Linked DNA regions of Oharaeibacter diazotrophicus. The protein of the gene in region 2 interacts with the protein of the main gene of each other region in a pairwise test. Links are inferred from orthologs where the notes say so. Each region holds a gene or a part of one and is shown on either strand. Other genes may lie near its edges.

What was found.
Region 1: the proteins of ptsN (region 2) and EDD54_RS15470 interact in binary tests that used the Escherichia coli proteins (3 or more experiments, as listed by UniProt). The link is inferred for Oharaeibacter diazotrophicus from one-to-one orthologs.

What each region holds. Positions count from the first base shown.
Region 1 is NZ_SNXY01000009.1:91,782-95,369, reverse strand. The notes cover bases 197-3,475. They hold EDD54_RS15470 (sensor histidine kinase), read left to right. Parts: upstream 197-596; coding sequence 597-3,275; downstream 3,276-3,475. Other genes in these bases: EDD54_RS15465 (response regulator), read left to right, coding at 3,272-3,475; kdpC (potassium-transporting ATPase subunit KdpC), read left to right, coding at 197-600. In the rest of the region: more of kdpC, read left to right, coding at 1-196; more of EDD54_RS15465, read left to right, coding at 3,476-3,588. UniProt on the Escherichia coli protein: Member of the two-component regulatory system KdpD/KdpE involved in the regulation of the kdp operon. KdpD may function as a membrane-associated protein kinase that phosphorylates KdpE in response to environmental signals.
Region 2 is NZ_SNXY01000012.1:24,834-27,923, forward strand. What follows is about bases 241-3,021. They hold ptsN (PTS IIA-like nitrogen regulatory protein PtsN), read right to left. Parts: upstream 1,973-3,021; coding sequence 1,508-1,972; downstream 241-1,507. Other genes in these bases: gspM (type II secretion system protein GspM), read right to left, coding at 241-279; EDD54_RS21480 (PilN domain-containing protein), read right to left, coding at 276-1,358; hpf (ribosome hibernation-promoting factor, HPF/YfiA family), read right to left, coding at 2,142-2,729; rpoN (RNA polymerase factor sigma-54), read right to left, coding at 2,964-3,021. Outside these bases: more of gspM, read right to left, coding at 1-240; more of rpoN, read right to left, coding at 3,022-3,090. UniProt on the Escherichia coli protein: Seems to have a role in regulating nitrogen assimilation.

The DNA.
Region 1 (3,588 bases), on a different replicon or contig from region 2:
GACCTCGCCGCCCAGGCCCGGCCCGCCGTCGTCCTGCTTCTCGCCTTCACGCTCCTCCTCGGCCTCGCCTATCCCCTCGCCGTGACCGGTATCGCCCAGGCGGTGTTCCCGGCCGAGGCGAACGGCAGCCTCGTGACGCACGACGGCGTGGTGGTCGGCTCCCGCCTGATCGGCCAGGGCTTCGCCGGCCCCGGCTACTTCCACGGCCGCCCCTCGGCCGCCGGCGCCGGCTACGACGGCCTGGCGTCCGGCGGCTCCAACCTCGCGCCGACGGCGCGGAAACTCGCCGACCGCCTCGCCGCCGACGTCGCGGCGCTCCGCGCCGAGGGCGTCGCCGGCCCGATCCCGGCGGACGCCGTCACCGCCTCCGGCAGCGGCCTCGACCCGGACGTCTCGCCGGGCTATGCCCTCGTTCAGGTCGCCCGCGTCGCCGCGGCCCGCGGGCTGCCCGAGGCGGACGTGCGGGCGCTGGTGCTCCGTGCCGTCGAGAAGCCGGTCCTCGGCCTGATCGGCGAGCCGCGGGTGAACGTGCTCGCCCTGAACCTCGCCCTCGACGCCGCCAAGCCCGAAGCCGCCAAGCCCGAAGCCGCTGGACCATGACCGCCCGGACGCCGCCCCGCGCCTCGCCCGATGCCCTCGTCGCCCTCGCCGGGCGCGAGGGTCGCGGCAAGCTCAGGGTGTTCCTCGGGGCCGCGCCCGGCGTCGGCAAGACCTTCGCCATGCTGCAGGCGGCGCGCGCCGCCGCCGAGGGCGGGCAGGAGGTCGTGATCGGCATCGTCGAGACCCACGGCCGCCGCGAGACCGAGGCCCTGGTGCACGGCCTCGAACTGCTGCCGCGGGCTCAGGTGCCCTACCGCGGCCGGCTCGTTTCCGAATTCGACGTCGACGCCGCGCTCGCCCGCAAACCGCGCCTCCTGCTCGTCGACGAATACGCCCATTCCAACGTGCCGGGATCGCGCCACCCGAAGCGCTGGCAGGACGTCGAGGAACTGCTCGACGCGGGCATCGACGTCTGGACGACGCTGAATGTCCAGCATCTCGAGAGCCTCAACGACGTCGTCCAGAAGATCTCCGGCGTCCGAGTCCGCGAGACCGTGCCCGACGGCGCACTCGAGGCGGCCGACGACATCGTGCTCGTCGACCTGCCGCCGGACGAACTCCTGAAGCGGCTCGCCGACGGCAAGGTCTACGTCGAGGACACCGCCGCGCGCGCGGTGCAGAACTTCTTCAAGCCGTCGAACCTGACGGCATTGCGCGAGCTCGCGCTCCGCCGCGTCGCCGCCCGGGTCGACAGCGACCTCGTCGAGCGGATGCAGGGCGGCGCCATCGAGGGGCCGTGGGCGGCGGGCGAGCGCATCCTGGTCTGCGTCGGCTCCGACGCCGCCGCCGCCCGGGTCGTCCGCCACGCCAAGCGGCTCGCCGACCTGATGGACGCCTCCTGGTTCGCCGTCTCGCTGGAGCGGCCGGGCGCCGACCTCGACCGCGAGGCGCGCGGCCGCCGCGACGCCGCGCTCCGCCTTGCCGAGAGCCTCGGGGCCGAGACCCGGACGCTGGTCGCGACCGATCTCGCCGACGAGATCCTGCGCGTTGCCCGCTTCGAGAACGTGACGCAGATCGTGATCGGCCGGGCGCGCCGCAAACCCTTCGCCCGGCTGGTCCGGCCGTCGCTGCCCGAGGCGCTGGTGCGCGGCGCCGACGGCATCGCCGTCCACGTGGTGACCTCGGACCGCGGCGTCGACGCCCGGCGCACGGGCTGGCGCGAGCGGCTGCCGGATCCGGGGCCGCTCGGCGGATATCTCGAGGCGACGGCCTGCGTCGCCGCGGCGGTCGCGCTCGGCCACGGCATCACGCGCGTGGTGGCGCTGCCCAACATCTCGATGCTGTTCCTGATGGCCGTCCTCGTCCCGGCGATCCGCTCCGGCATCTGGCCGGCCATCTATGCGTCGGTGCTGTCCTTCCTCACTTACAATTTCTTCTTCATCGACCCCCGCTACACCTTCACCATCGCCCGTCCGCACGAACTCCTGGCGCTCGCGATCTTCCTCCTGATCGCCGTCGTCACCTCCACGGTCGCCGGCCGGGCCCGCGATCAGGCGCGCGCCGCGATCCAGCGCGTCCGGGCGACGCGGCGGCTCTACGAGTTCACCCGCAAGCTCTCCGCCCTCCCGGGCGCCGACGCGGTGGCCGAGGCCGCGGCGTCGGAGATCCACGCCATCGTCGGCCGCAGCGCCGTGCTGCTGCTCGACCGCGCCGGCGAACTCGCGATCGCCGCGGCCTGGCCGCCCGAGGACCGGCTCGACACCGCCTCGACCATGGCCGCGCGCTGGGCCTTCGAGCGCCGCGAGGCCGCCGGCGCCGACACCGCCACGCTGCCGAACGTGCCCTGGCTGTTCCTGCCGCTGGTCGCCGGCCGCGGCCCGATCGGCGTGGTCGGCGTCGAGGACGCGCCCGACGGCGTGCCGCTCGACGCCGAGAGCCGCACCCTGCTCGACAGCCTCGTCGAGCAGACCGCCGTCGCCCTCGACCGCGCCACGCTCGCCGGCGAGATCGAGGCGACGCGGATGGCGGCCGAGACCGAGCGCGTCCGCAACATCCTGCTCGCCTCGATCAGCCACGACTTCCGCACCCCGCTCGCCACCGTCCTCGGCGCGGCGACCAGCCTGACCGAGCTCGGCGACCGCCTCGGCGCGGCCGAACGCGCCGATCTCCTCGCCGCGATCCGCGAGGAGGCCGAGCATCTCGACGGCATGGTGCGCAATCTCCTCGCCATGACCCGGCTCGAGGCCGGCGCGCTCGAGATCCGGATGGACTGGACCGACGTCGCCGAGGTGCTGGAACGCGTCGCCGCCGCCGCGCGCCGGCGCGGGGCGACGCAGGCGATCACGGTCGCCACTCCACCCGACCTGCCGCTCGCGCTCGCCGATCCGATCCTGCTCGAACAGGCGCTCGGCAACGTGGTCGGCAACGCCGTGCGCTACGCCGGCCCGTCGGCACGGATCGCGCTCTCGGCGGCGGCGGACGAACGCGACCTGACCGTCGCCGTCGAGGACGACGGCCCCGGCGTGCCGGCCACGGTGCTGCCGCACGTCTTCGAGAAATTCGTCCGCGCCTCCGCCGAGCGCGGCGACGGCGGCGAGGGCTCCGGCCTCGGCCTCGCGATCGCCAAGGGCATCGCCGAGGCCCACGGCGGCACGATCCGCGCCGAGAGCCCCGTCGATGGCGGCCGCGGCGCCCGCTTCACGCTCCTCCTGCCCCGGCGGCGCCCAGAACCATGACCACCGTCCTCCTCGTCGACGACGAACAGGCGATCCACCGCTTCCTGCGGCCGGCGCTCGCGGCCGAGGGCTACGAGGTGCTGCCGGCTAAGGACGGCCGCGAGGCACTGGCGCTCGCCTCGGAGCGCGCACCGGACGTGGTGATCCTCGACCTCGGCCTGCCCGACATCGACGGCAAGGTCGTGCTGCGGCGCCTGCGCGCCTGGAGCGACGTGCCGGTGGTGATCCTCTCCGCGCGCGACCGCGAGGCCGAGAAGGTCGAGGCGCTCGACCTCGGCGCCGACGACTTCGTCAACAAGCCCTTCGGTGTCGG
Region 2 (3,090 bases):
CTTGCCGATCCGGGTCTGCAGGTCGGCGCCGGCGAGCGGGCGGCTGCCGGCGGCGAGATAGAGCGTGCGGGTGTCGACGGCGACGACGCCGTCGGCGCCGGTGCGGGCGAGACGGGCGTCGAGATCGCGCAGCAGCGCCTCCTGGCGGGCGATCAGGTCCTCGGTCTCGCGCCAGGCGACGAGCTGGAACAGCCCGGTCGCCAGCGCCGCGGCCGGCAGGGCGAGGAACACCACCACCGCGACGAGGCGGAGCGTGCTGGAGGACGGGGCGGCGCTCACGGCAGGCCTCCGGCGGCGGGGGCGGCGCCGTCGACGGCCGCGGTTTCGCCGCCGGGCGTGCCGACGTCGCGGACGGCGACGATGTCGAAGCTGTCGCGGCCGTCGTCGGTGCGGGTGACCGGGGCGGCGAAGCGGACGTCGGAGAGGCCGGGATCGGCGTCGAGCAGGCCGATCAGCGCCGGGGCGTCGGCCGAGAAGCCGACGAGGCGGACCTTCGGGCCCTCGATCGAGAGTTCGCGCAGGTAGGTGTCGTCGGGCACGGCGCGCGACAGCCGGTCGATCAGCACGACCAGCGACGTGGCCGGCGTCTTCGCCTCGATCAGTTCCTTGTCGCGGCCCTCCGTCCGCCCCGCACCGGCGGCGGCGCGCAGCACGGCGCGCTTGGTGAGGAGGCGCTTGTCGAGTTCGGCGAGCCGCTGGTCCGACAGGCCGGTCAGCACCGTGCCGGCGGCGAGGGCACCGACGCCCGACAGGCCGAGCAGCGCGACGGCGACGACCACGCCACGGCGCAGCCGGACGCGGCCGACGTCGCGACGGCCGCGGTAGAGGTCGACGCGCAGCGGCGTCGCGATCGGCTCGGCGGCCGAACCGAGCGCGGTCGGGGCGAGGTCGAGCGCCTCGAGCCGGGCGACCGCGGGCGCGGCGAGGTCGGACGAGGTGGCGGCGAACTCGACGGTCATGGTGCCCTCGCCGGCGGTCGTGCCGGCGGCGTAGCCGAACAGCACGCGGTCGGGGCGCCACGGCGTCAGCCGTTCGAGGCGGTGCTCGATGATGGGCTCGAGATATTCGCGGCCGGCGGCCGGCAGTTCCAGCGTGCGGGTCAGGACGCGTTTCGGGGCGAGGCGGAGCTCGACGGCGGCGCCGCCGGCGCGCTTCAACCGGCGGATCTCCTTGGCCGCCGCGGTCTCGGCGGTGCCGACCGGCTCGGCGCGGCCACGCCGCACGGCGTAGAGCGCCAGCCCGCCGTCGGCCTCGACGGCGACAATCCGGCTCGACGACACGAAGCGCCCGAAGACGGGCGCGACCACCTCGACGAAGGCGTCGACGAGCTTGGCGAGGGTCCCGGAGATCTGGCCCATGAAGCACTCGACTGCGGGCGCCGCGGCTGCGGCCGGCCTCGCGGGGACATCCTGGCGTGCGACGGCGGCGAATCCGGGGCGGGCCCGGCTCCACACGGCCGCAAGCCTAGCGATCCCGGCCGCCCCGTCAATCGCGGCGACGCCGCGGCTCAGGCCGCGTTGGAGGCCGGCGGCTGGGTCAGCAGCGCGTAGATCGCGGCGGCGTCGTCGGCGGCGCGCAGCTTGCCGGCGATCGCCTGCTCGCGCAGGACGCGCGCGATCCGCGCCAGCGCCTTCAGATGGTCGGCACCGGCGTTCTCGGGGGCGAGCAGCAGGAACATCAGGTCGACCGGGCGGTCGTCGAGGGCGTCGAAGTCGACCGGCTTGTCGAGCCGGGCGAACACGCCGACCAGCCGCGCCAGTCCGGGCAGCTTGCCGTGGGGGATCGCCACGCCGTGGCCGACGCCGGTGGACCCGAGCTTCTCGCGCTGGAGCAGCGTGTCGAAGATCTCGCGGTCGGACCGCCCGGTGACTTCGGCCGCCTTGGCCGCCATCTCCTGGAGCGCCTGCTTCTTGGAGTTGACCTTCAGGCTCGCCAGCACCGCCTCGGTCGGCAGTAGGTCGATCAGATCCATGTCTCGGCCTCGGATGGGGCGGCCGGTCGGACCGGCGCCGCGTGGCTCTCTACCCGTGTGCGGCCCCGTCTCGCCGGCGCTGTGCACCGACGGGAACGGCGACCGGGCGCCGCGGGATCCCGGCCGGGCGCGATCGGCGTCGGCCCGGTGTCCCGCGGCGCGCGCGGCGTCAGCGCGCCATCTCGACGATGGCCGGATCGATCCAGCCGATGTTGCCGTCGGCACGGCGGTAGACGATGTTGATCGCCCCGCTGCCGGCGTTGCGGAACACGACCACCGGCGCGCCGGAGAGGTCGAGGTCCATCACCGCGCCGCCGACGGTGGCGGTGCGGATGGTCTGCGTGGTCTCGGCCACCACCACCGGCGCGAAGTCGGCCGGCACCTCGTCGTCCTCGTCGGGGGCGGCGAGGACGTAGGCCTGGGCCTCGACCGGCTCGAAGCCGTCGTCGCGGCCCTCGGGGCCGTGGTGGTCCTTGAGCTTGTGCTTGTAGCGGCGCAGGCGCCGCGCGATCTTGTCGACGGCCTGGTCGGCGGCGGCGTAGACCTCGTGGGCCTTGCCGTGGGCCTGGAGCACCGTGCCCGAGGTCAGGTGGATGTTGCCGTCGACCGTGTAGGACGAGCCCTCGCGGGCCACCACGATCGTGCCGGTGTAGCCGCCGTCGAAGAACTTGCCGAGGGCTTCGGCGATCCGGTTGCCCAGGTGCTCACGGAGCGCCTGACCGATGTCGACGTTCTTCCCGGAGACGCGAAGCGGCATGTCTGACCTCCCTCAAGACGACGCTCGGGATGTTCGGAACGGGTCCTTCGGACCCCTGGTCGGGCCGCGTCCCGCGCGTCGTCCCTAGCGCACGGCCCGCCGTTTCCGGCTGCGCCGCCGGTGGGTCCGGTCCCGGCGAGGGACCGGCTCCGCCGATGCGGCGTGTCTTTTAGTAGATGGGGACCCGAAGTCAACGGCGCGAGGTCTGCCATCCCGGGGTTCCTCCCGTTGCCGTCAGGCGGTGAGGCTCTGCTTCAGGCGCCGGCGCTGCACCGACGAGGGGATCCGCATCGCCTCGCGGTACTTTGCGACCGTCCGGCGGGCGATGTCGATACCGGCGTCGCGCAGGAGCTTGACGAGG